4 regions of the Pontibacter sp. CAU 1760 genome follow, and region 2 is predicted to be linked to each of the others. Evidence: riboswitches for the same ligand, from Rfam matches in the RefSeq annotation. Region 2 holds a riboswitch; each other region holds the start of a gene.

Region 1 (7,890 bases), on a different contig from region 2:
GCACTTTAAACAGAAGCAGTAAAAATAGATATGGAAGTTAATTTAACACGCGTAGACCAGGATTTTCATTTCACGGGGGTAGGTGCCTCTGGAGTAGAGGTACACATCGACGGCTCTCCCGAGATTGGGGGACATAATGCCGGTGCCCGCCCGATGGAGTTGCTGTTAATGGGCTTGGGTGGCTGCAGTGCCATCGACATCATCCAGATCTTAAAGAAGCAGCGCCAGCAGATAGATGCCTATAGCATTAAGGTGACGGCAGAGCGGGAGGCTGGAGCAGTGCCTTCGCTTTTCAAGTCCATACATGTGCACTTTGAGTTTCGCGGACCTCTGGAAAAGGAAAAAGTAGGCAAAGCCATTAACCTGTCGATGGACAAGTATTGTTCTGTGGCGGCTATCCTGTATAAAACCACCACCATTACGAACAGTTTTGACGTAGTGGCTGGCTAAATAAAATTAAGCCAAAGGCAAAAAGGCCGCTGCGGGGTATACCTGCAGCGGCCTTTTGTATGCATGGCCCTGCACGCGGTATGGTAACCGGTGCAGGGTGGGTATGCCCTAATGCTTAAATCATGTAGTTCAGCTCACTCTCATGCGACACAGTGGCTACCATACCGGCGCCCACCGTGGTGAAGGAAGTCTCGTCGATGAGGATGAAGCCGCCGTTGGCCCGGTTCTTTAGGTAAGGGTCCACCAGCAGCGGAGTTGCCACACGCACCTGCACACGGCAGATGTCGTTTAGCTGCACCTGGTCTACATCTTCTATTTTGTCGAGCGAGTTTACATCTACTTTGTACTGTATCTCACGGATCACGGCACGGGTTTCGGTGGAGTTATGGCGGAGCAACAGTTTAGCGCCCGGCTTCAGGGCCTTGCTGTTCATCCAGCATACCAGCGCCTCAAACTCTTTGGTTACATCCAGGTCTTCTTCCTGCTTCACAATCACGTCGCCACGGCTGATGTCCACGTCGTCCTCGAGCTGCAGTACCACCGATTGCGGCGCAAAAGCTTCCTCGATCTCCTTGCCCCCCAGTTCAACAGATTTCACCGTAGAGGTCTGGCCTGAAGGCAATACCACCACTTTGTCGCCTTTGCGGTAGATGCCGCTGATCACTTTGCCCGCATAGCCACGGTAGTCGTGGTGCTCGTGGGTATGAGGCCGGATAACGTACTGTACCGGGAAGCGGGAATCCTCCAGGTTAAAGTCCTGCGACACGGGCACCTGCTCCAGGTGCTCCAGCAGGCTCGGGCCCTGGTACCAGTCCATCGAGCCGGAACGGTCCACGATGTTGTCGCCTTTCAGGGCGCTCACCGGTATAAACGTGATGTCCTTAGACGTCAGCTTCTTCGAGAACTGCTTATAATCCTCTACAATGCGGTTGTATACTTCCTCATCAAAGCCCACCAGGTCCATTTTATTGATGCAGATCACCAGGTGCGGGATGCCCAGCAGCGAGGAGATGATGGAGTGGCGGCGCGTCTGCTCCTGCACCCCGTGGCGGGCATCCACCAGAATGATGGCCAGGTTGGAGTTGGAGGCACCTGTCACCATGTTGCGGGTATACTGGATATGGCCCGGCGCGTCCGCGATGATGAACTTGCGCTTCGGCGTGTTGAAGTACTTGTACGCTACGTCAATCGTGATGCCCTGCTCGCGCTCGGCCTTCAGGCCATCCGTCAGCAGCGACAGGTCCACCTGCCCGTCCTCGTTCACGCGGCCCGAGCTCTCGATTGCCTCGAGCTGGTCGATGTAAATCTGCTTGGTGTCGTACAGCAAACGGCCTATCAGCGTGCTCTTTCCATCATCTACGCTACCTGCAGTAATAAATCTTAATATATCCATCTTAAAAGTATCCTCCTTTTTTACGGTCTTCCATAGCGGTTTCCGATAGTTTATCATCAATGCGGGTAGCGCCGCGCTCACTTATCTTTGATTCCACGATCTCAGCGATCACACTGTCGATGTCGTAAGCCACCGACTCTACGGCAGCAGTACAGGTCATGTCGCCCACGGTGCGGAAACGTACCTGACGGGTGACAATCTCCTCTTCCGGGTCGCGGTGAATGAAACTGGAGGTAGCCATTAGCTTTCCGTCGCGCACCAGGCACTCGCGCTCGTGCGTGAAGTAGATGTTGGGCAACTCTATTTCTTCGCGCTTGATGTAGTTCCATACATCCAGCTCCGTCCAGTTACTGATCGGGAAGGCGCGTACGTTCTCGCCCAAAGAGATGCGGCCGTTATAGATGTTCCACAGTTCCGGGCGCTGGCGTTTGGGGTCCCACTGGCCAAACTCGTCACGCACCGAGAAGATGCGCTCCTTGGCACGGGCTTTCTCCTCGTCACGGCGTGCGCCACCAATGCAGCAGTCAAAGCCAAACTCCTCGATCGTTTCGAGCAGGGTATAGGTTTGCAGGCCGTTACGGCTGGCATAGCGGCCGGTTGGCTCCGAGAGGTTCTGCTTTTTGATGGTGTCCTCCACGTGGCGCACCACCAGTTTTTCACCCAATTTCTCAGCCAACTGGTCACGGTAACTGATTGCCTCCGGAAAGTTGTGCCCCGTATCGATGTGCACGAGCGGGAATGGGAACTTGCCAGGGCGGAATGCCTTCTCGGCCAGGCGCACCAGGGTAATCGAGTCTTTTCCGCCTGAAAAAAGGAGTGCCGGTTTCTGAAACTGGCCAGCTACCTCGCGCATGATGTGGATGGCTTCTGCCTCCAACTGGTCGAGGTAATCTAGATATCTCTTTGTCATCTTTATAAGTTAGAGAGTTAGAAGGTTAAAGAGTGAACATGCTTCAACTCCTGATTCGTAACTCGGAATTCGTAATTCATAATTATCGTGCGTGCAAGCCGCACTCTTTCTTGCTGTTGCTTTCCCACCACCAGCGGCCAGCCCGGAAGTCCTCGCCCGGGGCCACAGCGCGTGTGCAGGGCGCGCAGCCGATGCTCACAAAGCCTTTGTCGTGCAAGGGGTTATAAGGGATGTGCAGTTCCTTTACCGCTTCGCGCACACCTTCAAAAGTCCAGTCGAGGAGCGGGTTGTATTTAATCATCTGGAAGCCCGGATCATACTCCAGCAGCTTCAGGTCCTGGCGGGCATCAGACTGCTCTGCCCGGATGCCCGTGATCCAAAGCTTTACGCCCTGCAAAGCCCGCTTCAGGGGTTCTACCTTCCGGATGTAGCAGCACTCTTTGCGGTTCTCGACGGAGTTGTAAAAGCTGAGCGTGCCTTTCTCTGATACCAGTTGCTCAACCGCCTCGTGGCGCGGGAAGAAAACCTCAATCTTCTTGCCGTAGTGCTCGTTGGTTTTGTGCAGCAGGTTATACGTCTCGTTGAATAGGCGCCCTGTGTCCAGCGAGAAAACCCGGACCGGGAGGTTGTGCTCAAAAATAAAATGGGTGATGAGTTGGTCCTCGATGCCCAGGCTAGAGGAGAAGGCAATCTGGCCCTCAAACTCGGCAGCTAGCAAGGTAAGGCTCTCTACAATGCTCTTGCCTTCTAACTGGGCAAGCAAAGCCGGCACCTGGGTTTCTAAAGCTACTGTTTGGCTCATGTATTTACTATAAATTCTATAGAGATTATCTTACAAAAAAAACAAGAAAGGCTCCCGAATGCCGCGTGTTTTAATAAGGATTGTTTTAGTTTGTTGAGAACTACGCAAATTAATGATGCGCAATTTACTCAAAAAAATCAGCTTATGAAAAATGAGGGAGAGCCGCAGGGTAGGGCGGAGTGCTTAAGCGCGTTAACTGAAATCTCAGATCGGCTTGTTAGCACTGCATAAAACAGCAACAACAACAATTGGCTTTGGTGAAAGCAGGCATTGACTCGGCAGTAGGGCCGTGTAAAACAAAGGAGGTGGTGTTGATTGTTGTTTGCATTGTCTTATTCAATTTATATGTTCCTGCCGCAGCAGGATAGGATTTGGCACCTTCCCGGTCGGGTGGTTGCCAGAGGGTCACGGAGCCTATTCTCTCGCCTCTTCTTTATAAATTTGACTGACGGTTAAGTCAATTGGTATTAGAATTACAAATTTAGTGTAATATTTTGTTAAATGCCTAATGGGCAGGTGAAAATATATTCACAACCCTTTTTCGGGTTGTCACCGGCTAGTATAACATCCTGCTATGCGGAAAGTTCAACGGAGCCACTTACGGCAGGTATAAACACAACATGCCGGCCCAGCCCAATCAGGTAAAATGAATGTATGCAGGAGAATGGAACTGGCTGAATGATGCCTTAGACTGGCCAGTGCTTCGGTAGCTTTGCCTTGGCTGCCTGGGGTGGTGCGATGCGTTCGTGTAGCTGCTGCAAAATGTAATTAACGTCCTCTGCATACTCAATGTAAAAATCCTCATGTACATTGCTTAGCTTCTGCAGCACAAACTGCATGCGCTTGATCAGGTAATCCTGCAGCGTTTGGGCGCGGTAAAGATGCGCCACGATAAACGCATGGTGGGCTTGCAGGAAACGACGCAGCAGGAGCAGAGTCAGTTGTATTTCCCCTTCCTTGTCCTTTGTGTATTTTACATGGCGTGTAATCTCAGCATTCAGGACGCGCATGTCCATCATCAGGTATCCGGGCGAGTATGGGTCAAATTCCGCCTGCGTGTTGATAGCGGCCATCAGTTGCTCGCGTCGTTCCTGCAACGTATCACCTTGCTCTACCAATTCATACTGTAGCCGTTGGCAGAGGGCATCGTCCTTTTTCAGTAACCGGAAAAGGAGTTTGTCCTTTTCTGTATCCGGCAGGCTGCTGATCGCTTTCTTGAATTCGGGGGACAGTTGCATCGTTTGAATGTTGGTTAGGGGGTTAGCTGGGTATGGTGTCCTCTGCACAATGCGTGAAGAATCAAAAACGGTCTTACGGTGGCAGGGGTTGTATTGTAAGGGCAAGGTTACATGTGCGCGAATAAATAGGGCTCTTGTCTAAAGTAAGTTCTTAAACCTGTGTTTTGCAACAGCTTCGCGTCTGTGACGCATTAACTGGACCTGTGGTACGAATTTACCCTTGCAAAATCTTCAGGTTCGCCCGCACCCAAAGCCCATCAAAGGATAACGCTCTCAAGGGTATTAGCTTGCAAAAACAAGACTGGTCTGGATGTATGCTATGGCCTAAGGTAGGTGTTGGCAGCGACATTAGCCACTTTGCTATGGCAGGGTAAGCGTTTTTAGTGATTTTATATTTTATTTTGTTAAATATTTAAAATTATGTTTTAATAAGCGATATTTTTTGATTATATTTCAAATATAAGATCATTTTGGTGGTGATTTGTTAATCACTTACTGTTCTTCCTGCACAACTTCACAAATAATATAGCATCATGAACCCTAAACCTTTAGTCTATGGCAAGTATATCGCGTCGGGATTTTATTTCAAAGGCATCCGTATTGGCCGGGTCAAGCTATCCGGCCATGATTGCGCTGGGCCTCTTGAAAGCGGCACCTGCCGAAGCATTTAACCTTTCCGGGAAGGGCGACGGCAAGCACGTCATCATACTCGGGGCGGGCCTTGCAGGTATGACAGCCGCCTACGAGTTGAACAAGCTGGGCTACAAATGCACCATTCTGGAAGCGCGCGACAGGGCCGGTGGCCGTGTATGGACGGTGCGCAACAATACCACCGAAACTGAGTTAGGGGGCACCACCCAGCGGGCGCGCTTCGATGAGGGCCAGTATTTTAATGCCGGAGCGGCCCGGATTCCGCACCACCACGAGCTCTCGCTGCACTACTGCCGGGAACTGGGCGTACCGCTCGAAACCTATAACAACATCAACGAGGCCGGGTTTCTGTACAGCGATGGAGAGGGGCCACTGGCAAACAAACGCGTCCGAATCCGGGAGATACACAACGACATGAGGGGGCACACCAGTGAGTTGCTGGCTAAAGCAATCGACCAGGATGCGCTGGACCGGCCCATGACGCTGGAAGACAAGGAGATACTGATTGAGTACTTACGGGCAGAAGGCGAACTGAACCCCGACAAACTTTACAAAGGCACTCCCCGCCGTGGTTATGTGCTACCGCCCGGCGCCGGGGATGCACCCGGCAAGCTGGCCGATCCCTACGAACTTTTCGACATCATGAAATCCGGCCTTATCGGTCACTCCTTCTACAACATCGGCGATTACATTTACGAGCAGCAAATGACCATGCTGCAGCCGGTAGGGGGTATGGATATGATAGCAAAAGCCCTGGAGCGGCAGGTCGTCAAGCAGGTGCAGTACAAGGCAGAGGTGCGGGAGATTCGGAAAACCACGACGGGCACCCGTATTGTGTATGCGGACGCCACCGGCAAAACCAAAGAGATTCAAGGTGACTACTGCATCTGCACGATTCCGTTGCCTGTGCTCTCTGGCATCAGTTCCGACTTTTCCTCCGCTGTGCTGCGGGCCATTGACAACATCACCTACTATGAGGCCGGAAAGATTGGCCTGCAGTTTAAGCGGCGTTTCTGGGAAGAGGACGACCATATATACGGCGGCATCTCCCGCACCAACATGGACATTCACCAGATCTTTTACCCCTCCAACGGCTTCCTTTCCAGGAAAGGCACGTTGGTAGGCTACTACAATTTTGGTGATAAGGCCATTAAGGTAGGCAACCTGTCACATGCCGGGCGCGAAAAGCTGGCGTTGGAGCAGGGCGGCAAGCTGCACCCGCAGTATAGGCAGGAGTTTGAGAGTTCGTTTTCGCTGGCCTGGCACAAGATACAGTATAGCCAGGGGGCCTTTGCTACATACTCCTCGGAACAGCGTAGCCGCTATTACCCGACGCTGTTGCAGCCTGACGGACCCATCTACTTTGCCGGCGAGCATACCACTTACCTGACGGCTTGGATGGCAGGAGCCTTTGAGTCAGCCCGGCGCACGGTCCGCGACCTACACGAGCGGGTGATGCACACGCAGCAGGCCCAGGTGGGGGCAAAAGGGTAACGCCAAACTATTCTATACTGGGTTCGACCAGGAGGAGCGCTTCTTAAAAGCCAGCCGTGTAGCGAACCTGAGATTAGCGAGCTGACTTTTTAGCCGATCATTATACCTTCATTACCCACAGCTTACAGATTTCAATACCAGTGCCCGCAGTGCATTTCCTGGCACGCTGGCATCGGGGTTAACACTTTTGACGGGGCATTGCTGCTGCAGTGGCTTTAGCTGTCTTTATGCTTTAGATGATTTCTCACATTCAAAATCAATTCATACACTTTAAGCTTTACAAACATGGCAACAGAAATGAACAGAAGAAATTGGATCAGGTCTAGTGCGCTGATAACAGCTGGCCTTTATTTGGCTAACTTCCCGCAAACGGCAAAGGCTGCAAAGCGTACCTCCATGCTGATTCCTCCAAAAGCCGACATGCGCAAAATCATGGCTGACCTGCCACGCATGCAAGCTCGGCTCACCTCGAACGAAAACCCCTTCGGGCCCTCTGAGAAAGCTAAAGTAGCCCTGCGTGAGGCAATCGACGAAAGCTGTCGTTATCCGCGGGAGCGTATCATGGCTTTGCGGGCAGCCATCGCCAAAGAAGAGGGCGTAGCAGAGGAAAATGTGCTCCTGGGTGCTGGTTCCAGTGATTTGCTGCTGGCTGCCGCCCTGCGCTACTCCGCCAATGGGGGCACGATTCTGTCTGCAGACCCCACATACGCCTCCCTGATCCGGTCGGCGATGGAGGTGGGGGCCAAATGGGAGAAAGTGCCGCTTACCAAAGACTTTGCCCACGACCTGGACGCCATGCAGCAGAAGGTAAACGACGATGTCAGCCTGGTATACATTGTAAATCCCAACAACCCTACCGCCACCCTTACGCCTGCCAACAAGCTGCGCTCCTTCTGTGAGGCAGTGGCTAGGCAGAAGCCCATTTTCGTGGACGAAGCCTACATTGATTATG
Region 2 (7,890 bases):
CAGGTCAAACTGAAACTTGCCTTCTGACAGCGGAGAACCCTTAAAGGTCTCGTAGGCACCATTTTTCTTGGCCAGGTCCTTCGAGGCGGTCATGGCTGCGAAGTAAATGGTCTCGAAGATATCCTTGTTCAGGCCGCGTGCTTCATCGCTCTCGAATGGCATGCGCAGGTGAATAAAGGTATCCGCAAGGCCCTGTACACCTAAGCCGATTGGGCGGTGGCGCAGGTTTGAGTTGCGTGCTTCAGGTACCGGGTAGTAGTTGATGTCAATCACCTTGTTCAGGTTAACGGTCGCATGGTACGTCACATCAAACAGCTTCTGGTGGTCGAAGGTCTTCGTGTTGTTCTCTTCCTTTATAAAGCGCGGCAGGGCCAGCGATGCTAGGTTACAAACGGCCACCTCGTCCTCGGCTGTATACTCCATAATCTCGGTACACAGGTTAGAGCTCTTAATAGTGCCCAGGTTCTGCTGATTCGACTTGCGGTTTGCGTGGTCTTTGTACAGCATGTATGGCGTACCCGTCTCTACCTGCGACTCCAGCACGGCAAACCAAAGCTCCTGCGCCTTCACAGTTTTGCGGGCACGGCCTTCGCGCTCATACTTCTCATATAGGCGCTCGAAGTCCTTGCCCCAGCAATCCGCCAGGCCAGGCGCTTCGTGCGGGCAGAACAGGCTCCAGTCGCCGTTTTCTTCCACGCGCTTCATAAACAAGTCCGGCGTCCAGAGGGCGTAGAACAGGTCACGGGCGCGGTTTTCTTCTTTACCGTGGTTCTTTTTCAGGTCCAGGAAGTCGAAGATATCAGCGTGCCAGGGCTCCAGGTAAATCGCGAAAGCACCTTTGCGCTTGCCGCCGCCCTGGTCCACGTAGCGGGCCGTATCGTTAAACACCTTCAGCATCGGGATGATACCGTTAGAAGTACCGTTGGTGCCTTTGATGTAGGAACCCGTGGCACGCACGTTATGGATGCTCAGGCCGATACCGCCGGCGCTCTGCGAGATCTGCGCGCACTGCTTCAGCGTGTCGTAAATGCCTGGTATGCTGTCGTCCTTCATCGTCAGCAGGAAGCACGAAGACAGCTGCGGCTTTGGTGTGCCGGCGTTGAACAATGTTGGCGTGGCGTGGGTAAACCACTTCTCCGACATCAGGTTATAAGTCTCGATGGCAGATTCGATGTCCTCCTTGTGTATACCCACGGCCACACGCATCAGCATATGCTGCGGGCGCTCCACTATCTTGCCATCCAGGCGAAGCAGGTAAGAGCGCTCCAGTGTCTTATAGCCAAAGTAATCGTAATTGTAGTCACGGTCGTAGATGATGGTGGAGTCGAGCAATGCGGCGTTTTTGCGCACAATCTCATACACATCCTTCGCAATCAGCGAGGCATTCTCCCCTGTTTTCGGGTCCTCGTAGGTATAGAGGCGCTTCATGGTATTGGAGAACGACTTGCTGGTAACCTTGTGCAGGTTCGAGATCGCCACACGTGCCGCCAGCACCGCATAGTCCGGGTGCTTGGTCGTCAGGGAAGCAGCGGTCTCAGCAGCCAGGTTGTCCAGCTCCACGGTGGTCACTCCGTCGTAGATGCCGTCGATCACCTTCTTGGCCACCTCTATCGGCGACACATAATCCATGTGGAGGCCGTAGCACAGCTTCTCGATGCGTGCTGTAATCTTGTCGAATTTAACGGATTCGCGTCTGCCGTCGCGTTTAACTACTAACATAGGCGTATAATATTAGCGGGTTCTAAAGGCCCGGGTTATCAATATGGTACAGGTATAGGGTAAGGCCGCTGCCACTACAGTTGCCGGAATTACTTATGAGATGCCACACAATCTGCCCATACGCATGGTGCGATATAAAGCGTTGTAGTGCAATTAGTTATCGGTTAAGCTAAACGTTTCTGCTATACAGCAGGGGGTAGATATCCCATCGGGCAGTGTTCACTCTCCCTGACAGGGTATAGTGCCTGGCTCCAACCGATGTAGAACCTGCCAAAGCCAGGACTTAATATTTATGTATGTGTAAGCGTACTATATGGAGTGGGAAAAGAAAGGCTTTCCCTTTGGCTTCTTAAATTTACTAAAGCGTCTGCTATATTAAAAGTCCTCGTCCAGCGAGAAGATCTTTTTGTCTTTGTCGCCGCCAACTCCTGCTTTCTGGTACTCCCCTACGCGCTTCTCAAAGAAGTTGGTCTTGCCCTGCAGCGATATCATTTCCATGAAGTCGAATGGGTTGGTGGAGTTGTAGATCTTGCCGCAGCCTAACTCCAGCAACAGGCGGTCAGCCACAAACTCGATGTATTGGTTCATCAGCTTTGAGTTCATCCCGATCAGGTCTACCGGCAAAGCGTCTGTTACAAACTCCTGCTCGATGCTAACTGCGTCGCGGATGATTTCCTGCACGCGTGCCTCAGGCAGTTTGTTCACCAGCATCTTATAAAGCAGGCAGGCAAAGTCGCAATGCAATCCTTCATCGCGGCTGATGAGCTCGTTCGAGAAGGTTAAGCCCGGCATCAGGCCACGCTTTTTCATCCAGAAGATAGAGCAGAAAGAACCAGAGAAGAAAATGCCTTCCACCGCTGCAAAAGCGATCAGGCGCTCTGCAAAGTTCTCGCTCTCGATCCACTTCAAGGCCCACTCGCCTTTTCTGCCTACCGCCGGAACGGTCTCGAGTGCATTGAACAGGTGGTCTTTCTCGCTTTGCTTTTTTACGTAGGTATCAATCAGCAACGAGTAGGTTTCTGAGTGAATGTTCTCCATCATGATTTGGAAGCCATAGAAGCAACGCGCCTCCGGAATCTGCACCTCGTTCATGAAGTTCACGGCCAGGTTCTCGTTCACGATGCCGTCAGAGGCCGCAAAGAAAGCCAGCACGTGGCTAATGAAGTGGCGCTCGCCGTCGTTCAGGTTCTCCCAGTCTTTCAGGTCCTGACCCAGGTCTATCTCTTCGGCGGTCCAGAAGCTGGCTTCTGCCTTCTTATACATTTGCCAAACCTCATCATTCTGAATCGGAAACAAAACGAAGCGGTTGGGATTCTCTTTCAGTATTGGCTCCATATCATTCATAATATATTGTGTTAAGTTTGTTGAAGAGCATTTGCCCTCAGAACATATGACCGGATGAATATGTTTAGCGAAAGCTTTACCGGCGATTATCTAGACTTCAAATATAGAGAATTGAACTTGAAATGCGGGGTTAAAGTTGTTCAATTTATGCACATCCTCTCAGTTGAAAGCCTGGGCCGTTTTTAGCCTAAATTCACATAGTTATCCACACTGCCAGCCGTCTATATAATCAACCTAAAATATTGAAATGTATGTATATAGCCTGCCTGGGAGGGGTTTTGGCAGTTGTAAATGTGTGTAACTCTGTGGATAGCAACACAAGAGTAAAGGAAAGCTAAAAGCGCACATATCTGCGCAGCGCCGACCCCTTGAGATACAAATTTTGGTGCAATTTGTGGAAAATCATAAGAATCCTGTTTGAGTGTAAATCATTGGTGTGTAACTGGTTGCGAGCGTTATTCACAAGCATGTAGATTTGTGTCGGAGATATCAACAAAGTTATCCACGGATGTGGGTAATGTTTGGGTGCAATGCACGAACAATTTGTGGCACAAGCCGTTGCATTTATTGAATAAGTGCCGTACCTTTGCGCACTAAACTTTTAAATATACATTGAAGCTGATGTACGCAATTGTAGAAATCGCAGGTCAACAGACCAAAGTAGAGAGCGGCAAGTTCATCTACGCTAACAAGCTTTCCGGCAATGAGGGTGACGCCGTTGAGTTCGCCAATGTTCTTCTTACTGATGATAACGGCACTGTTACTTTGGGTGCTCCTTTCGTAGAAGGTGTGAAGGTGGTAGGTAAAATCCTTACCAGCACTGTGAAAGGCGACAAAGTGATCGTTTTCAAAAAGAAGAGAAGAAAAGGATACAAGAAGAAGAATGGCCACCGCCAGCACTTCACCAAGGTCCTGATCGAGAGCATTGGATAAGCAGTAAGAAGAAATTAACGTGAAAACTCTTCGGGATCAGTCCTCTGACCCGGATTAAATTTTAAGAAAATGGCACACAAAAAAGGAGCAGGTAGTTCTAATAACGGCCGCGAGTCGCATTCTAAACGACTTGGTGTTAAAATTTACGGTGGCCAGGATATCATCGCTGGTAACATCATTGTAAGACAAAGAGGCACTGCCCACCACCCAAGCACAAACGTGGGTATGGGTAAAGACCACACGCTTTTCGCCCTGACGGACGGTATCGTTCAGTTCAGAAAAGGAAAGAAGAACCGTTCTTACGTTTCTGTACTTCCTAAGGTAGAGGCAGAAGCTTAGTAACAACATTGCACTGCCTCGGCAGTCAGGGAAAGGGATGCGCAAGCGTCCCTTTTCTTGTTTATGCTGATCTGCAAAAGACTTTCAAAAGCCGGAATAGCCTTCTTGTGTACTCTCAGGCTTTTTGCTGCCTGATCCTGCAGAAGCTGCACAACCAAAGGGAAGCACACTGTCATAGAACAAGACCAAGGCCTGTCTGAGGTCAAATACCAGGCAGCAAAACGCTCCTGTCATTTCGATTTTGTTAAGCAACGTGACATTTTATAGCAACTTAATTCGTTTTTGTGCGGATATAGTGTTAATTTGCAGCTTCTTATCAAGAAAGACCGAGGGATAGGGCCCTACGACGTCTTAGCAACCTTGTAACAGCTTGGTGCTAATTCCCTTCCGGAGCATATGTGGCCGGAGAAGATAAGATTGAACCCCTCCCGCAGGTGTCCTTCTTGATAAGCCGAACGCAGACAGACTTATGAGAAGAAAGACGACACCGACAATGACAAATCACCCCATACATACACTATTAAAAGAGCGTGTGCTCGTGCTGGATGGCGCCATGGGCACCATGATTCAGCGTTACGAACTGACAGAAGCTGATTTCCGTGGTGAGCGCTTTGCCAACCACCCCAGCGACCTGAAAGGCAACAACGACCTGCTCTCTATTACCCGCCCCGATATCATCAAAGCCATACATGCCGAGTACCTGGAGGCAGGTGCCGACATCGTGGAAACCAATACCTTTAGCGGCACCAGCATCGCTATGGCCGATTACCATTTGGAGGAACTGGTGTATGAGCTGAACTATGAGTCGGCGAGGTTAGCACGCGAGGCAGCAGACGAGATAGAGGCGCGTATACCGAACCGTCCGCGTTTTGTAGCCGGTGCTATTGGCCCGACAAACCGCACGGCTTCCCTATCGCCAGATGTGAACAACCCCGGCTACCGCGCCATTACTTTCGACCAACTGGTGGAGGCGTATTATGAGCAGGTGCGCGGTCTGGTAGATGGCGGCGCGGATTTGCTGCTGGTGGAAACCGTATTCGACACGCTGAACTGTAAAGCGGCGCTTTTTGCCATCCAGCAGTTTGTGCAGGACGGCGGCAAGGAACTGCCCATCATGGTGTCCGGTACCATTACCGATGCCAGCGGCCGCACCTTGTCTGGCCAAACGGTGGAGGCCTTCTGGAACTCCATCTCGCATGCGCCTATCCTGAGCATCGGCTTTAACTGTGCGCTGGGTGCCCGCCAACTTAAAACACACATCCAGGAGCTTTCCCGCATCTCTAATTCCTATATCAGTGCCTACCCGAACGCCGGACTGCCGAACGCCTTTGGTGGCTACGACGAAACCGCGCAGCAAATGGGTGCTGTGGTGGAAGAATACCTGAAAGAAGGCCTGGTCAATATATTAGGCGGTTGTTGCGGTACCACACCGATGCACGTAAAGGTCATCTCAGACTTGGCGCAGCGGTATAAGCCACATGTGCCGTCAGAAGTGGCCCCTTATCCGCGCTACAGCGGCCTGGAGCCGCTCACCGTAACGCCGGAATCACTTTTCATCAACGTGGGGGAGCGCACCAACGTAACCGGTTCCAAGAAATTCTCCCGCCTGATTGTGGAAGGCAAGTTTGAGGAGGCTTTGTCGGTGGCGCAGCAGCAGGTAGAGGGCGGCGCGCAGATCATCGACGTAAATATGGACGAAGGTATGCTGGACTCTGAGGAGGCCATGACCAACTTCCTCAACCTGATTGCCTCAGAGCCTGAGATCTCCAAACTGCCCATCATGATCGACTCCTCGAAGTGGAGCGTAATCGAGGCGGGGCTGAAATGTGTGCAGGGCAAGTCAATCGTTAATTCTATCTCGCTGAAAGAAGGCGAAGAAAGCTTTATAACCCTGGCGCGCAAGGTACACCAGTATGGCGCAGCGGTGGTGGTGATGGCGTTTGATGAGCAGGGGCAGGCAGATACCTTTGCGCGGAGAATCGAGATCTGTGAGCGGTCTTACCGCATTCTGGTGGATGAAGTAGGCTTCCCGCCACAGGACATCATTTTCGACCCGAACATCCTGGCTATTGCCACCGGCATCGAGGAGCACAACAACTATGCCGTGGATTATATCGAAACGGTAAAGTGGATCAAGGCTAACCTGCCGCACGCCCTCATCAGCGGTGGCGTGAGCAACCTGTCGTTCTCGTTCCGGGGCAACGACGCCGTGCGCGAGGCCATGCATACCGTGTTCCTGTATTACGCCGTGCAGGCAGGCATGGACATGGGCATCGTGAATGCCGGTATGCTGGGTTTGTATGACGAGATACCGGTAGAACTGCGCGACCTGATCGAGGATGTGGTTTTTAACCGCCACCCGGATGCTACCGAAAAGCTGGTGACTTATGCCGAGACCGTGAAGGGCAAAGGCAAGGGCGCCGTGCAGGCTGATAACAGCTGGCGCGAAGCCCCCGTGGAGGAACGCCTGAAGCATGCGCTGGTAAAAGGCATTGTAGAGTTTATAGAAGCCGACACCGAGGAAGCCCGACAGAAAGCCACCAAAACGCTGGACGTGATTGAAGGGCCACTGATGGCCGGCATGTCGGTGGTAGGCGACTTGTTTGGGGCCGGTAAGATGTTCCTGCCGCAGGTAGTGAAGAGCGCCCGCGTGATGAAGAAGTCGGTGGCCTACCTGCTGCCATATATGGAAGCCGAGAAACTGGCCTCCGACACCTCGAAGTCCACAGCGGGCACTATTCTGATGGCTACCGTGAAAGGCGACGTGCACGACATCGGCAAAAACATCGTGGGTGTGGTGCTGGCCTGTAATAACTACGAGGTGATTGACCTGGGCGTGATGGTGCACCTGGATAAAATATTGGCAGAGGCCGAAGCGCAGCAAGTAGACATCATTGGCCTAAGCGGTCTAATCACGCCGTCGCTGGACGAGATGGTATACGTGGCGCAGGAAATGGAGCGGAGAGGTATGACGATTCCGCTGTTGATTGGCGGAGCCACTACCTCACGCGTGCATACTGCCGTGAAGATCGCGCCGCAGTACAGTGGCCCGGTAGTGCACGTGCACGATGCCTCGCGCAGCGTAACCGTGGTAAGCAGCCTGCTGGGTAGCGACCGCGACGCTTACATGGCTGGTATAAAAGCCGAGTATGAGAAACTTCGCCAAGACCACCTGAACCGCACCAAAGACCGCGCTTTCGCTAGCATAGCAGAAGCGCGTGCCAATAAGTTTAAGGTAGATTGGGAAGCCACGCAGCCAACGAAGCCAAGCTTCCTGGGCCATAAGGTATACCGTAACTACCCGCTGTCAGAACTCGTGCCTTACATCGACTGGACACCGTTCTTCCATACCTGGGAGCTGAAGCGGCAATACCCGAAGATCCTGGACGATGTGGAGCTGGGAGTTGAGGCACGCAAGCTGTTTGCCGATGCGCAGGAAATGCTGCAGGAGATTGTGGAGAAGCAGTTGCTGGAAGCACGTGCCGTGGTGGGCTTCTACCCTGCCAACGTGGAAGCCGACGACACCATCGAGGTATACGCCGATGATTCACGTGG
Region 3 (7,890 bases), on a different contig from region 2:
TCAAGCATGGGCAGAACACCAATTTCGCTATTCTGGACGCAGGCATGACAGAGTTAATTCGACCTGCGCTGTACCAGTCTTACCACAAAATCGAAAACCTGAGCAGCCAAAAGCCTGAGGTGCGCTATGATGTGGTAGGCCCTATCTGCGAGTCGTCGGATTGCTTTGGCAAGGCTGTAATGCTTCCCGAAACCCAGCGTGGCGACCTGATTGCCCTCCGTACAGCAGGTGCTTATGGCGAGGTGATGGCATCAGCCTACAACCTGCGCGATAAGGCAGAAGCAATTTATTTGTCCTGACATAAAGGGAGTTTCTCTAAAAGACCCGGGCCCCGTTCACTAGTGAACGGGGCCCGGGTCTTTTACATAATCAGGTATAATGTTTTCTAGCGAGCCGATTTAATGAAATCAGGTATGGCTTGGGCTATACCCTCTTGTTGGTTTAAGTAGTTGGCCAAAGCGAGGGCATTGCCTTTAGAGTATTTGTTTACTTTCAGCAGGTATACATTCCGCTCTTCAGTGTCCAGTAATTGTGCTTTATACGCCTGAGCCAGTTGTCCTAACCTTTCCGCTTGCCCGGGCAGCAGCCTCACTTCCACCTCGTCGCTCATACCGATTAGCGCATTTCCATCCAGGAAATAGGGAGCCGCATAGGCAATCTTAGGGTTTAAGGCTAGTTCCTGCAAGGCCTGCTCTACTTGGTTGGCGTTCAGCCCATCGGCCAACTTTACACCGTGCAAAAGGCCTGTGCTCGTAGCCAACACTTCCTGCTGTTGCCCCAAAAAGCTATACTGTGCTAAAACGCGTTGTTCTTCATCTGCCGTTAGGCCGTTTTCAAAAGACACTACTACCTTTTGTGTAAACACATTGCCAAGAAATTTCTCCTTGTCGCCTAGGGTGAGGGTGTAAATTTGAAATGGGGCACTGGCTTGGGCTTTTAAGAGTTTAGGTCCGGCTTTAACGTTCCGAATGGGTGCTGGGCCATCCTGGCGGCACGAAGTAGAAAGAAAAAGCAGGAGCGCAAAGCATATAAAAGCAGGTAGGGTAAATCTTTTCATATCCGTACAAATTATATCGCTGTCATATAATTATTGTACGGGCAATCTTGGTTTAAAGCTGAAAGAGAATTAGTTAATATAACTAATTTTTTAGATTAACATTTTGTTAATTAAAAGTTCCATTTCTAATGAAATGTTCTGAGTCAAGACACAGAGCTTACCCCTCAAACATAAACAATTAAAGCTCAGCTGGTTGACCCTAAAACTAAGTATTCTGTACTTAAATTTAATGTGGTTCTGTGCTTAGATCATTTTACCGACCCACCCAGTCTTTGATACCTCCAATTCGCAGCCTTCCTACTTAGCTATCATTCCAGGTTCAACGCTATTACTTACTAGTGCTCATACCTTACCGCTTCAATTTGCTCCGCGTCCTGGTAGAACTGGGCAATAGCGTCTTTCAACTGCTCGAACTCTACCAGAAATCCATCGTGGCCGTAGTTCGACCGAATCAAGTGAAAAGTGGAGCCACGCACGTGCTCATGCAGGAAACGCTGCTCTTCTACCGGGAACAACAAATCCGATTCAACCCCAACAAAAAGGCTGCGTGCTTTGAGCTGGCTTAAGGCTTTTTCCAACCCTCCGCGGTCACGACCGACATGATGCGAGTCCATGGCTTTGGACAACAGCCAGTATGTATAAGCGTTAAAGCGCTTCGAGAGCTTTTCGCCTTGATGTACCTGGTAGCTCGATGCCCTGAAATTATCAGTGATGCTGTTGCCGGGCTCCTGCTGGGTGGCCAGGTAGGTATCGTAATGCCTGTAAGAAAGCATGGCAATGGCGCGGGCCGTCTTTAATCCTTCCAAGCCAGCTGTGTCCGTATCGGTCTCCCAGCTCGGGTCTTGCCGGATAGCCATCCGCTGGGTTTCGTTGAAGGCGATGCCCCACGGTGAATGCCTCGCGTTAGAAGCTACGTGCACCAGCCGCTCGAACACTTCCGGACTCTGCAAGGCCCACTCCAGCGCCTGCTGTCCGCCCAAAGAGCCGCCAATGAGGGTATGGACCTGCTCAAACCCGAGTTCCTGCCGTAGCAGCTCAAAAGCAGCCACCACGTCGCGGTTCGTCAGCTGTGGGAAGGTATGGTAATAAGGTGTTCCTGTTTCCGGGTTAATGCTCAACGGGCCTGTAGAGCCGTAGCACCCGCCTAAAGTGTTGGCACAGATCACAAACCAGTCCTGCGGATCATAAAGCTTTCCCTCGCCAAACAGGTCGCACCACCAGTCGGTAAAATCCGAATTCCCCGTTAAGGCATGGCATACCCACACAATGTTATCACGCTGCGGGTTTAGTTGGCCGTATGTGCTATAGGCAAGCTGAAAGCCGGGAAGTTTCCTCCCCGACTCTAGCTCAAATGTATGATCGTACTCAAATATGTGCTGTGTTGGCATAGTCTATAATAATTAGGCAGCTGGCTCGGGCTGCTTCTCTTTTACCTTGGCAAAAGCTTGTTCAAAATCCGCTTTGATATCGTCGAGGTGCTCGATGCCTGCAGATACGCGCAGCAATGTTGGCTCTACTCCTGCGCTTAACTGCTCCTCACCGGAAAGCTGCTGATGGGTGGTGGAGGCCGGATGGATGATCAGTGTCTTGGCGTCGCCTACGTTGGCCAGGTGGCTAACCAGTTGAAGGCTATTCACAAACGTTTCTGCCTGGTGCTGCTCACCTTTCAGTTTAAAGGAAAGTACGCCGCCGAAACCCCGCTTCAGGTATTTTTTGGCGAGCGTGTGGTACTTGCTGCTCTCCAGGCCAGGATAGTTCACCGACTCCACCAACTCATGCTGCTCCAGCCACTGAGCTAAAGCCAGCGCGTTCTCTACTGTTCTGTCCACGCGCAGGGATAGCGTTTCGAGGCCCTGCAATAACAGGAAGGAGTTGAAGGGGCTTAAGGCCGGACCGAAGTCGCGCAAACCCTCTACGCGGGCACGTATGGCAAAGGCGATGTTACCGAATGGGCCGTCTGATCCGAATACTTCCCAGAATTTCATGCCGTGGTATCCTTCCGATGGCTCAGAGAACTGCGGAAACTTTCCGTTGCCCCAGTTAAAGTTACCACCGTCCACGATCACACCACCGATGCTGGTACCGTGGCCGCCAATCCACTTGGTAGCGGATTCTACCACCACATTCGCGCCGTGCTCCAGCGGGCGGAAAAGGTAACCGCCCGCACCGAAGGTATTGTCAACTACCAGTGGCAGGTCGTGCTTGCGCGCCAAAGCGGCTATCGCCTCAAAATCCGGAATATTAAAACGCGGGTTGCCAATTGTCTCGACATAGATGGCTTTGGTCTTTTCGTCAATCAACTGCTCGTAGCTTGCTACCTCGTCGTTCTCCGCAAACCGCACTTCCACACCCAAGCGCTTAAACGACACCTTAAACTGGTTATAAGTGCCGCCATACAAAAACCTGGTGCTCAAAAAGTTGTCTCCGGCAGCTACAATGTTGTTGAGCGCAATAAACTGCGCTGCCTGCCCCGATGCCACTGCCACTGCCGCTACGCCTCCTTCCAGTGCCGCCACGCGCTTCTCAAACACATCCGTGGTCGGGTTCATGATCCGGGTATAAATGTTTCCGAACTCTTTCAGGGCAAACAGGTTAGCCCCATGCTCCGCGTCCTTAAAGGTGAAAGAGGTGGTCTGGTAAATCGGTACGGCGCGCGACTGTGTGGTAGGATCAACTTCCTGGCCGGCGTGCAACTGCAGTGTTTCGAAGTGTAATGGCTGTGACATGGTTGTTCAGTTTTGGGTTGTGGATTACAATTTAGATTCGGTAAACGCGATGTGCGTGGGTACGTAGTGACGGCAATCGTTTTGTTGCCGCGGTAAATGATGGAGGTCTTGCCTGAATTAGCAACAACAGCCCGGCAAGTTGCGCATGGGCATGGCAGCGTACCAAACAGGGGCAGCAAAACAGGCAAGCCCTGGCCTGGCTGCGGGTATAGACGAGAATAAGTAATGCGAAGAATGGATTTCCCTTTTCATATTCGTATCAATTTATATTCATCCGGATGTTCCGGAATCAGGAATTAGCACCTTAACCGCGGTAGTTAGGTTGCTAGAGTTTCACAGAGCCTGTCTCTCCACTCTTCTTTATAAATCAAAATCCGAAGGGATATTTGACTTGATGTTGCAATTATAAGGCGCTGAATAAACAATTCCAAATTAATCAGCCTTTTTATAATGAATTTCATAATACACCCTACCTCTCTTACGTTACCAAGTTCATCGGATCATGGGCATAGCACTGTCTGCAAAATTTCAATTTCGAGGCATTAGTAAATCAAAAAAGCCGAGCTGATAATTATGCCCGGTACTCCTCCTGTACACGCATAATCAAAAGCACATCATTTATATGTACAAACACATATTCAATATAAAGTACAATTTATAGGTGTATAAATATAAAACTTTGTATATATTTAGGTAGTATCTTAACCTATGCTTGATGACGTTACAAAAGCCTGCAGTATAGCTTGTGGAATGTGAAGACATATTTGTTTCCTTGCCCATAAAATATAATTACCTTTACCCGTCTATCAAAAACACTCACTCGATGGAGGCAATCAAAGAAACCAACTTCTCTTTTCCCGGACAGACCGGATTTTACAAAGGCAAGGTGCGCGACGTATACTATTTCGACGAACAACTGGCCATTGTTGCCACCGACCGTATTTCAGCATTCGATGTGGTACTGCCACGCGCCATACCTTACAAAGGGCAGGTGCTGAACCAGATTGCCAGCCTCAACCTGGCGGCCACGGCAGACATTGTGCCTAACTGGGTACTCTCTACGCCGGACCCTAACGTGACCATTGGCTACCGTTGCGAGCCTTATAAAGTGGAGATGGTGATCAGGGGCTACCTGGCTGGCCACGCCTGGCGCGAATACAAGGCCGGCAAGCGCAGCGTGTGCGGCGTCAGCTTGCCAGACAGGCTGCGCGAGAACGACAAACTTCCGGAGCCTATCATCACGCCGACCACAAAAGCAGATGAAGGCCACGACGAGGATATTTCCAGAGAAGAAATTTTGGCGAAAGGCCTTGTTTCAGAGCAGGATTATATTATATTAGAGCAGTATACGCGGGCGCTTTTTGCCCGCGGCACAGAACTTGCAAAACAACGCGGACTGATATTGGTTGATACCAAATATGAGTTTGGCAAGCACCATGACAAGATATACCTGATCGACGAAATTCATACCCCCGACTCGTCCCGCTACTTTTACAGCGAAGGCTACCAGGAGCGGCAGGACAAAGGGGAGTCGCAGCGCCAGTTGTCAAAGGAATTTGTGCGGCAGTGGCTGATTGAAAACGGTTTTCAGGGGAAGGAGGGCCAGCAAGTACCAGAAATGACTGATGAAATTGTTGCAGGTATTTCAGCACGTTACATCGAGTTGTTTGAGGTGTTCACGGGGCAGGATTTCAAGAAAAACACATACGAAAACGTGTTGGCTCGCATCGAGAAGCAGGTTCTTAACAATAATTTTAACGCTAAAAACTAAAAATATTAAAGTAGTTTTTGGTACATTCGCATCTAAATCTTTAGTGGTAGATCTATGAAGTACACGATTGATAAGAAAGAAAATTATACAATTATAACGATCGATGAGAAGAAGCTGGACACATCTATTGCGCCAGATCTTAAGTCAGAGTTCGTTAAATTGAATGCCGAGGGGATCACCAACTTGATTCTTGACCTGAGCAACGTGAAATATACGGACTCTTCAGGATTGAGCTCTATCCTGATTGCTAACCGTCTTTGCAACTCTTCCAGTGGCTTGCTCATCTTAACCGGACTGCAGGATCATGTAATGAAGTTGATCACGATCTCCAAGCTGGAGTCTGTGCTGAACATCCTCCCAACAGTGGAAGAGGCGATTGACCGCGTGTTTCTGCATGAGATAGAGCAGGACCTGACCAACAAGGAAGACTAATCTAACTGCCCGCTGTGGATTTCGAACTCAGGATACTGGGCAGTTCGTCGGCCACACCTTCGGCAAACAGACACCATACCGCTCAGGTTCTAACGATTGATAACCAATATCACCTGATAGATTGCGGTGAAGGAACGCAGATGCAGCTGATGCAATACAAGATAAAGCATCAGCGCATCTGCAATATCTACATCAGCCACCTCCACGGCGACCATTACTTCGGTTTGCCGGGGTTGCTGTCTACCATGCACCTGCAGGGCCGTGTTATACCCCTGCACCTCTTCGGCCCTCCCGGCCTCTGCGAAATTCTCAGCCTTCAGTTCAGATACTCCGGCACAAACCTGTGCTACCCGCTCATATTCAATGAGTTGGACACAACGGCGCACAAAAAGATTTTCGAGAACAAGCAGATCACCGTCCATACCCTCCCAATGGAGCACCGGGTACCCTGTACAGGCTTTCTGTTCCGGGAGAAGCAGAAGTCACGCCCCCTCATCAAAGAAAAGCTGCCGAATTTCCTGACGCCTGAGCAACTAGTGCGCCTCAAGTGGGGCGAGGACATCCGGGATGAGCAGGGCGAAATACTCGTGCACAACCGCGACGTGACCTTGGAGCCCAAGCGCAGCCGCAGCTATGCCTATTGCTCCGACAGCCGGTACAAAACCGTGCTGCTGCCTTACCTGCAGCAAGTAGACCTCATGTACCACGAGGCTACGTTCCTGGACGAAATGCGGGAACGAGCCTATTATACCTTCCATAGCACCGCGCGCCAAGCAGCCGAGTTGGCCAGTGCTGCCCAGGTGCGGCGCTTGATCCTGGGTCACTTCTCGGTTCGTTACAAAGACCTGACACCTCTGCTGCAAGAAGCCCAGGACGTGTTCCCGATGACGGACCTGGCAACGGAGGGGAGCATCTTCTGTGTCCGTGACTAAAGCCCCGCAGGCATGGTACCTGGCTCCCAGCGTGTACTTTTGCATCCTTGTTATACCTCATACCTACCTCCTATGCGAAAAGCAGACGCAGCCACCATCTCCAAACGCCGGACAAACCTCTTTTTGGTGCTCAGCGGCATCTTCATCTCCAATGCCCTGCTTGCTGAGCTGATTGGTGTAAAGATATTTTCTGCAGAAGCGCTATTCGGCTTTCCGGGGGCGCAGATACCGGTTTTAGGAGGCACCCGGCTGGACTTTAACCTGACAGCCGGAGTGATGATATGGCCCGTCGTGTTCATCACCACTGACATCATCAACGAGTACTTCGGCAAGGCTGGCGTGAAGAGGGTGAGCGTGCTGACGGTATTACTGATTCTGTATGCTTTTGTGGTCATCAGCGCAGTAACAGGGTTGCCCCCCGCTCCTTTCTGGCAGGAAGTGAACAGCATGGACGCCAATGGCAACCCCTTCGACATGGACTATGCGTTCAACAGCGTGTACCGGCAGGGCTTGGGTATCATTATCGGGTCGGTAGTTGCTTTCCTTATCTCGCAGTTCCTGGATGCCACCGTATTTCATTGGCTGCGCCACATGACGGGAAGCAGCAAGATATGGCTGCGGGCTACGGGCTCTACCCTTGTGTCGCAGCTTGTGGACAGCTTTGTAGTACTCTTCGTGGCCTTCTTTCTGTTTGGCAACTGGACGATGGAACAGGTACTCTCCGTGGGTATCATCAACTATATCTACAAGTTTTGTGTCGCCATTCTGCTTACCCCGCTCCTCTATGTGGCGCACCACCTCATAGACAATTACCTGGGCGAAAAAGAGGCAGAGAAAATGATGGAAGAGGCTGCCGTGGAAAATTAGCCCGGCTCCCTGTGCCATATTGCCCTTTCAGGGGTATAGATCTGCGCAGACTTGTTTTTAAGCCTGCCCTGTACCTACCTTTGCACCCCAGATTAGCCGATGCCG
Region 4 (7,890 bases), on a different contig from region 2:
GGCGTATGCCAGCTCCTCATACCCACGCCCGAACACAAAAGGGTCGCCGCCTTTGAGGCGGACCACATGGCCATAGGTTTGGGCAGAGGTTACGATCAGCTCGTTGATTTCGTCCTGCGTCAGGCTATGCGCGCCGCTGCGCTTGCCCACGAATAATTTGGGGGTATCCGCAGCGGCATGCTCCAGCAACTCCGGGTTCACGAGCGCATCGTACAAGATCACATCAGCCTGCTGCAGGGCCTTAATGGCTTTCAGTGTGATCAGTTCCACATCCCCCGGTCCAGCGCCAACAAGCGTCAACCGAGGCTGCTTCTCTACTATCTCTCCCTTCACAGTAGACTTTGTTGTTTTGTTTCGTGCTGCCATCTCTCTCAGTTTTTAATGTATGAATAACCGGAAGCCGGTATTCAGAATATGTGACGTATACCTGGAAGTATGCACCCGTCCTTATTTCGACTGGGTGTATACCCCCTGCGGTCTTCACAATTATTTTATCGCTTCCACAGAAGGCTTTTCACGCTGCTGCTGACGGTAGGTAGTAGCTTGTTGCAGGAACAACAGCGCCTTTTCCAAGTACGCTTCGGCAAACTCCTTGGTAGGCTCCTGCTCATTCAGTTGCAGCACCTCCGCCTTAAAATCAGGCTCGAAGTTAAAGATGCCCGTAGCTACATAATGCGTATCAAAGTCCTGGATAATGCCGGCCTGCGTGTTGCATTTCACATCTTTGTCCAGCAACAGGGCCTTGGCTGTGCTTACATAGGCACTATAGCCATAGTATACAGCATCGGCATAGCGGTTTGCCTCCAGTGCCTCTCCGGCCCACTCCAGCTTCTCGTCCGCCTCATACAAAAGCGTGGCGACCAGGTCTATCATCACACCGGCACACTCCCCTACACCAATTGCCGTCTCAAACTGGTCCTGGTGCCCCCAGTCAATATAATCATCAGGCGTCAGGTTGGTCAGGTCGGCCAGCGGCTTCAGCAACTGGTAAAAATGGTCTTTGCCATTTCTGTCGAAGTACTGGTTGAAGTGCTCTCCCTCCTGCTTGTTCGCCTGGAAGTCGTTGATGACGTAGCGCACCACCTCCGGACCGCGCTTGCTAGGCACCTTTAGTACTTTCTGTGCAATGCGGCCTTCGCCGTTCGACACCGTGCCACCTCCCAGCAACACCTGCAAGGCTGGCACCACGCTCTTGCCGCTCTTCAGCGAGGAACCATGAAAGCCGAGGTTGGCCATTCCGTGCTGTCCGCAAGAGTTCATACACCCACTGATCTTAATCTTGATATCTCGGTTGAACAGCAGCTCCGGATACTCTGTAACGATTACGTTTTCCAATACCTTGGCAGTCGTCATGCTGTTTGAGATACCCAGGTTACAAGTATCCGTGCCAGGGCAAGTCGTGATATCGGCTACGCTGTTGTAGCCCGGCTCTGCCAGTCCCAGCTCGTCCAGGGTTGCGAACACGTATGGCAATGCCTCTTCGCGCACGTACTTCATCAACAGGTTTTGTCCCTGGGTCACGCGCAGGTCGTCTGCGGAAAAGTCGCGCACCAGCGGTGCCAGCGCTCTGGCTGTGTCTGAGCTAATGTCACCGATCTGCACCTTGATGTACACACCGTAGAAGCCCTGCTGCTTCTGCTGGAACACGTTGGTCTTCAGCCAGGTATTGTACTTGTCGGTGTCTTCGATGACGTAATCCGGCACTTCCTTCGCTGCCGGTATAACAGGCGCTTCCAGCACTGTTTTGTCTATCTCAAATGACTTTGACTTTAACGCTGTGTGCTCCTCGGCTACCAGGCGCATCACTTCCTCAAAGCCAAGCTTCGCGATGAGGTATTTAAAGCGTGCCTTGTTACGGTTGTTGCGCTCGCCATGGCGGTCGAAAATGCGCAGCACTCCCTCAATGAAAGGGATTACCTGATTTTCGGGCAAAAACTCGTAGGCAGTATGCGCAAGGGCTGGCTGCGCACCCAAGCCGCCGCCAATCATCACTTTGAAGCCGCGCACAGTTTCACCGTTCTCTTCCTTTACCTTAGGTATAAATCCTAGGTCATGCATGTAGGACAAGGCTGTATCGGATTCGCTTGACGAGAACGACATCTTGAACTTGCGCCCCATGTCCTGGCAAATCGGGTTGCGCAAGAAGTAGCGGAAAGTAGCATCGGCGTACGGCGACACATCAAACGGCTCATCCGGGTCTATACCCGCCTCCGGCGATGCCGTTACGTTACGCACGGTATTTCCACAGGCTTCACGCAGCGTAATATCGTCCTGCTCTAATTTTGCCCACAACTCCGGGGTGCGGTCCAGGCTTACGTAATGGATTTGTATGTCCTGGCGCGTGGTCAGGTGCAGGTTTCCGGTTGAGTACTCATCCGAGATGGCGGCAATACGCAGCAACTGCTGTGTCGTTAATCTGCCAAATGGCAACTTGATGCGCACCATCTGCACGCCTAATTGGCGCTGGCCATATACGCCACGGGCCAGGCGCAGGCTCTTAAATTTATCTTCCTGTAATTTTCCCTCGCGGTAAAGCCGGATTTTCTTTTCCAGTTCAATTATATCTCTTTCGACGATAGGGTTCTCAAGTTCGGTTCTGAAGCTATGCATACAATTTTGTTTATGGGCAAGCTGTTTAAAGCCTGTGTATTGTGTGTTTTCTAGGATGAACAAGTAACGGACCGTATGGCAGCAGGCTGCTCCGGCATAGAGTAGGGCGCTAGCAACAGACAAGCGTCGGTGCCGTTTGAAGGCGATACCTAACTACTACGCGCCAAAAAAAGGCGGCCAAGGCCAGGGTATGTTGCTGCTGAAGGTGGTAAGCTAGTATAGCCATGAGTTATTGCTTTACAGTATGCAATTGCACCATACGCTGTGTCATATTGCTTCTGCCTGAATTAAAATAAGGATAAAGGAAACCGGTGAGGTGGCTTAACTAATGGATTTGCGCTAAAACGCTACCGGCAAACAGATGAGTGCACTTAACAGCAACAACAGCAACCTCGGAATAAAGGTGCCTTGGCAACGAGGTGGTGGGGTAAAATCCCGGTAAAACTAGCTATGCCTGATGGTTTGGTCATGGTTCTAATAATTTATATTTCCCCAACGTTGGGCAGGATTTGGCACCTTTCCGTTCGGATGGTTGCCAGAGGGTTACAGAGCCTGTTCTCTCGCCTCTTCGTCTATAAATTTCTTGCAGCAGCAATAGTATTCTTTGCAAAAGTAGCAAACAGATTCAATATTCTCTAATAAATTAATAGGAATTTTCAACTTCTATTACTTCCCTTTAGCATCCAACCGCTTCACTTTATAATAAACACCATACAAGAGAGTGATACCAGGGATATAAAATGCTGCTCTGTCTGAAAAGTATTAAGGTGCATATGCCGCTTACTATGCAGCCGCTCAAAATAGGTTATAACCCGGCAGCGGAAAATCCGGCTTACAGATCGTAGGCCGGATTTTCCGCTGCCGGGTGTTTGAAGTCATTTACAGTTTTTCTATGGCTTCGCCTATAGGCGTGTCTCCGGTCAGTACTTCAAATGTTTTATTTTTGGCGCGATCCGTCTCCAGTACTTTTACCAGCACCTCAGCCACATCTGCCCTGGGGATTTTAGTATTGCCGGAACTCTCGAAATGCGAGGCGGTCTTCACTTTGCCTGTAGGGGCATCATTCCCTAAGTGTCCTGGGCGCACAATGGTATAGGCAAGGCCACTTTCCAGAAGGTGTTCGTCGGCTTTGCCCTTCGCGATCAGGTATTCTTTCAGTTCGCCTTGGGGGTTATCCGCGCCGTAAGAGCTAAGCATCACAAACCGGTTAACACCTGCGGCCTTGGCGGCATCCACCATCTTCTCAGCACCTTTCTGGTCAACTCCTATCACGTTTTTGCCTTTCGACCCTGCTGCAAATATTACGGCATCCATTCCTTTAGCGGTATCAGACACATCTTTCTCTAAATCTGCGACGACCACCTGGTCTGCGCCAATCTTCTTCATTTCATCTGCCTGCCCGGCTTCTCGAACCATTGCATAAGCTTCATGCTCCTCTGATCGGGCTAAGATCTCAATAATTTGTTTTCCGGTAGTGCCATGGGCACCCGCAACTAATATTTTCATGTCGTATTTTCGTTTAAGTATTTAATAAAAGCCTGCGTATCACTTATGATTTGAAAAAATCATGTTCAGGCCTCTACTTCACAGTCTTGATCCCTGGCTGTTCTAAAAGCAACGGCTCATGCAGGAAGATGTTTAGGTATAGCAATCAATTACCTGTGCTTGGCACGGCTTACCAAGGGGCTTTTCTCTAATTTATTGGGTACCGAACCTGGATTTGTGCTCATGCATCAGTAAAAGAGGCAACCAAAAAGGCCTCCTCTGTACAGAGGAGGCCTTTTTGGTTGAAGTGGAAAATTTCAAAGCTCAGCCGCCAGAGCAGGCAAGCCGGGAGGCACTAGTATAAAATCTACATGATCATTATTGAACTACCTGGCTTTCCAATTCCAGAAAAAGCTTCTTTGTTTTTACATGAACAGAAAACCACGAATAGTTCGTTTTCAGCATTTCGAAGTTTGCTCCTTCCACAATGCCATTCATACCTTTTCTGGAGAGTGCGTCTGCCAGAATGTTGTCTTCTATCACGAAAGAATCAATCACCAAACCTCCATTCACAAAAGAACAGGCTAGTCCTTGTTGCTCAGGCTTGTACAATAGGGTTTTACTTTTGTTTAATCCGCTCTCGATTCTTTCTAACTCCTTCATAGTGAATTTTTGGTTTTTTACAGTGATATCAAGTTGACAACTGATGTGCAAATATAGTTCAAGTATTTAGCAAATTACTTCTATAGCAGCACGTTAATAAGTAAAAGGCACTATTTTAAGGGTAAATATAAATTATATGTCACAACACGTAATTTACAGTGATTGCTGAGTGAAATTTATCAGGGTTCCTTGTTAAAGATCATGACATATATCTATTTATATATTAAGCTTTTTTTGTATCTACTGCTGGATCATTTGCAGGGTTTCGTTAGTGATGAAATATTTTTCTTAAAATGCTCTTTTCCTCTATTTGCGCCATTTTTTAATTCACGATTAGCCTAAGAGAGTACTTAGCCAGTTGGAGCAAGTGAAATCGCTACTGCAGCCTCAGGATCAGTTATACATTTTATGAGTGCAATTATCTCTTCTGTAAACAGGTCAATTCCGGCGCGTGCAAATACTAAAAATATAAAGCCTTTGTGAAGCAAGGTACCCGACTACTTAGTTCGCAATGGCGAATCAAAAAGGGGATAGCCCCAGAACATTTCCTATGACCAAGGTTTATATATATTCATCATTATTTTTACCTTTACCTGTGGGCCTATTGCCTAAATGAGCCATAAGGGATGCAACACACTGCACCTTGCCATGGCATGTTTTTGCTGCGGCCTTGTTTATAGGTGTTTAAACTTCTTAATAGCCCTTCGCACAGCGAAGCTTTGGTAGCAGTACCAAAAATAGTGTAGCAGACTGATTTTGATTATCTTTAAACTATACCCTAATTGTGATTGTGTACCAGGCAGACATTTCCGAAACCAGCGCTTTTCTGACCAGCGTTTTACAGCGCAGCACCACCCCGCAAGGCTTCACGTGGCTCCGGCAAAAGATGGAGCAGGTTAGCGGCAGCGATGCAAAGGCCAAAGACCTCTACCTTGCTTTCAGCGCCGCACCCCGCTTTGTCGGGAAGGAGAAACTTCAGCTGACCGATGCCGAGGTAGCGCAGGCCAACAGCTTACGGGCTGGTTTTAACCCCCGCCGCTGGACGGCAGACCAAGCCGCACGCACGCTGCTGCTGCTTTCGCTGCCAACCCAGGATGCCGACGCTTTTGTGAAGCAAATAGAAACACTTTTTGGCACCGCCGACATGGGCGAGCAAGTGGCTTTGTACGGCAGCCTTCCTTTATTGCCATACCCCGAGCGCTTCGTGAAACGGGCCGCTGAGGGCGTGCGCACCAACATGGGCGACGTGTATGAGGCAGTGGCGCTGGATAACCCCTACCCTACCGATTACATGGAAGAGGACCAATGGAACCAGATGGTGCTGAAAACCCTGTTTGTGGGAAAGCCGCTCTACCGCATCTATGGCATCGAGGAGCGCAGCAACCAGCATCTGACCCACATGCTCACCGACTACGCCCACGAGCGCTGGGCAGCCGGTCGGCCGGTGTCGCCGGAACTGTGGCGCCCGGTGGGCCCTTTTATCGACGAGCACATTTTGCCAGATATCCAAAAGCTATTCTCTCAGCCGGATGAAACCGAGCGCGAGGCTGCTGCCCTGGCCTGCACCATGAGCACCTACCAGCCGGCGCAGGAACTGTTGGCAGCGCACCCCGACCTGAAGCAGAAAGCAGTAAGCGGAGAGATCAGCTGGGAAATGATCGGTAGCAAAGCCATCTCCTAAACAACAAACGAAATCACATACCTTACATCACTGAAAATAAGACTCTATGAATACGCAAAACCTGATGCTGATCGACCCGCACATTCACATGACCTCGCGCACCACCGACGATTACGAGCGCATGCGGAAAGCCGGGATCGTGGCCATCATTGAGCCTGCTTTCTGGCTGGGCCAGCCCCGCACCGAGGTCGGCTCTTTCAAGGACTATTACAGCAGCCTGGTGGGTTGGGAGCGTTTCCGGGCCAGCCAGTTCGGCATCAAGCACTACTGCACCATCGGCCTGAACTCGAAAGAGGCAAACAACGAGGCGTTGGCCGAGCAGGTCATGGAGCTTTTGCCCCTGTTTATATATAAGGAAGGCGTGGTTGGCGTTGGCGAGATCGGGTATGACGACCAGACCGCAGCCGAGGACAAGTACTACCGCCTGCAACTGGAGCTGGCCAAGGAAACCAACATGCCCGTGCAGATCCATACCCCCCACCGCGACAAGAAATCCGGTACCCTCCGTAGTATGGAAGTGAGCCTGGAGCATGGCATCGCGCCGGATATGGTGATTGTGGACCACAACAACGAGGAAACCGTGAAGGACGTGCTGGACCGCGGCTTCTGGACGGCCTTCACCATTTACCCGCACTCCAAGATGGGTAACGAGCGCATGGTGGAGATCGTGAAGCAGTATGGCTCGGAGCGCATCATCGTGAACAGCGCCGCAGACTGGGGTATCAGCGACCCGCTTTCTGTACCGAAAACAGCCTCCCTCATGCTGGAGCGCGGCATTCCGCTGGAGGACGTGCGCAAGGTGTGCTACCAGAATGCCCTGGATGCCTTCGGTAAGAGCGGCCAGATGCACGAGTCCGACTGGCTCGACAACAAGGCGATAGACCAGCGCGAGAAGTTCTCTGACAATTCCATCCTGCGCGGTGGCCAGACCCCTGTGGTCGGCGACCTGGATGCGGATGAAGGCGAGATGGGCTCAAACATCGTACGTTAATGACCCGATTCGGAGCTTACCTGCGCTTGATGCGCCCTGCCAATATCATTACCGCCATTGCCGACATCCTGATGGGTTTTGCCGCCTCCGGGATGCTGCTGGCTACACCCTTCTGGGAAAACGGCCTGCGTGCCGAAACACTGCAGCCGCTGGGCTGGCTGGTGCTGGCCACCATTGGCCTGTATGGCGGCGGCGTGGTGTTCAACGATGTGTTCGACGCTGACCTAGACCGCGTGGAGCGCCCCGAGCGGCCCATCCCAAGCGGGAAGGCGACAGTAACAGGGGCGGCCACGCTGGGGATAAGCCTGCTGCTGTTGGGCGTGCTGGCGGCCTGGCAGGTATCAGGCATCAGCGCTCTGATTGCACTGGCGGTTGCCGGGTTGGCCGTGCTGTACGACTGGAAAGGCAAGCATCATAATTTCCTGGGCCCGATCAACATGGGCTCGTGCCGTGGCGGCAA

What was found. A riboswitch is a leader RNA that binds a small molecule or an ion and turns the genes downstream of it on or off. The one in region 2 is predicted to bind S-adenosylmethionine.
Region 1: it holds a riboswitch for S-adenosylmethionine, as region 2 does, so the genes downstream of both, ACXYMU_RS06230 (phosphoadenylyl-sulfate reductase) here and metH (methionine synthase) in region 2, are expected to answer to the same signal.
Region 3: it holds a riboswitch for S-adenosylmethionine, as region 2 does, so the genes downstream of both, ACXYMU_RS18190 (O-acetylhomoserine aminocarboxypropyltransferase/cysteine synthase family protein) here and metH (methionine synthase) in region 2, are expected to answer to the same signal.
Region 4: it holds a riboswitch for S-adenosylmethionine, as region 2 does, so the genes downstream of both, ACXYMU_RS06195 (nitrite reductase) here and metH (methionine synthase) in region 2, are expected to answer to the same signal.

Annotation. Positions count from the first base shown of each region.
Region 1 covers NZ_JBTLRL010000003.1:362,127-370,016, forward strand. Annotated here, with positions in the region: gene ACXYMU_RS06215 (OsmC family protein) at 31-450, shown strand; gene ACXYMU_RS06220 (sulfate adenylyltransferase subunit 1) at 566-1,843, opposite strand; gene cysD (sulfate adenylyltransferase subunit CysD) at 1,845-2,753, opposite strand; gene ACXYMU_RS06230 (phosphoadenylyl-sulfate reductase) at 2,836-3,555, opposite strand; SAM riboswitch class I at 3,894-3,997, opposite strand; gene ACXYMU_RS06235 (hypothetical protein) at 4,242-4,793, opposite strand; gene ACXYMU_RS06240 (flavin monoamine oxidase family protein) at 5,349-6,938, shown strand; gene ACXYMU_RS06245 (pyridoxal phosphate-dependent aminotransferase) at 7,224-7,890, shown strand, end outside.
Region 2 covers NZ_JBTLRL010000007.1:9,435-17,324, reverse strand. Annotated here, with positions in the region: gene ACXYMU_RS11210 (ribonucleoside-diphosphate reductase subunit alpha) at 1-1,719, opposite strand, end outside; gene ACXYMU_RS11205 (ribonucleoside-diphosphate reductase small subunit) at 2,095-3,063, opposite strand; gene rplU (50S ribosomal protein L21) at 3,685-3,996, shown strand; gene rpmA (50S ribosomal protein L27) at 4,066-4,335, shown strand; SAM riboswitch class I at 4,646-4,753, shown strand; gene metH (methionine synthase) at 4,805-7,890, shown strand, end outside.
Region 3 covers NZ_JBTLRL010000016.1:20,096-27,985, forward strand. Annotated here, with positions in the region: gene lysA (diaminopimelate decarboxylase) at 1-299, shown strand, start outside; gene ACXYMU_RS18180 (hypothetical protein) at 386-1,057, opposite strand; gene metX (homoserine O-acetyltransferase MetX) at 1,393-2,445, opposite strand; gene ACXYMU_RS18190 (O-acetylhomoserine aminocarboxypropyltransferase/cysteine synthase family protein) at 2,458-3,783, opposite strand; SAM riboswitch class I at 4,045-4,152, opposite strand; gene ACXYMU_RS18195 (phosphoribosylaminoimidazolesuccinocarboxamide synthase) at 4,607-5,554, shown strand; gene ACXYMU_RS18200 (STAS domain-containing protein) at 5,609-5,986, shown strand; gene ACXYMU_RS18205 (ribonuclease Z) at 6,001-6,918, shown strand; gene ACXYMU_RS18210 (queuosine precursor transporter) at 6,991-7,785, shown strand.
Region 4 covers NZ_JBTLRL010000003.1:350,763-358,652, reverse strand. Annotated here, with positions in the region: gene cobA (uroporphyrinogen-III C-methyltransferase) at 1-366, opposite strand, end outside; gene ACXYMU_RS06195 (nitrite reductase) at 487-2,610, opposite strand; SAM riboswitch class I at 3,090-3,191, opposite strand; gene ACXYMU_RS06190 (SDR family oxidoreductase) at 3,490-4,116, opposite strand; gene ACXYMU_RS06185 (hypothetical protein) at 4,474-4,758, opposite strand; gene ACXYMU_RS06180 (EboA domain-containing protein) at 5,543-6,439, shown strand; gene ACXYMU_RS06175 (TatD family hydrolase) at 6,486-7,430, shown strand; gene eboC (UbiA-like protein EboC) at 7,430-7,890, shown strand, end outside.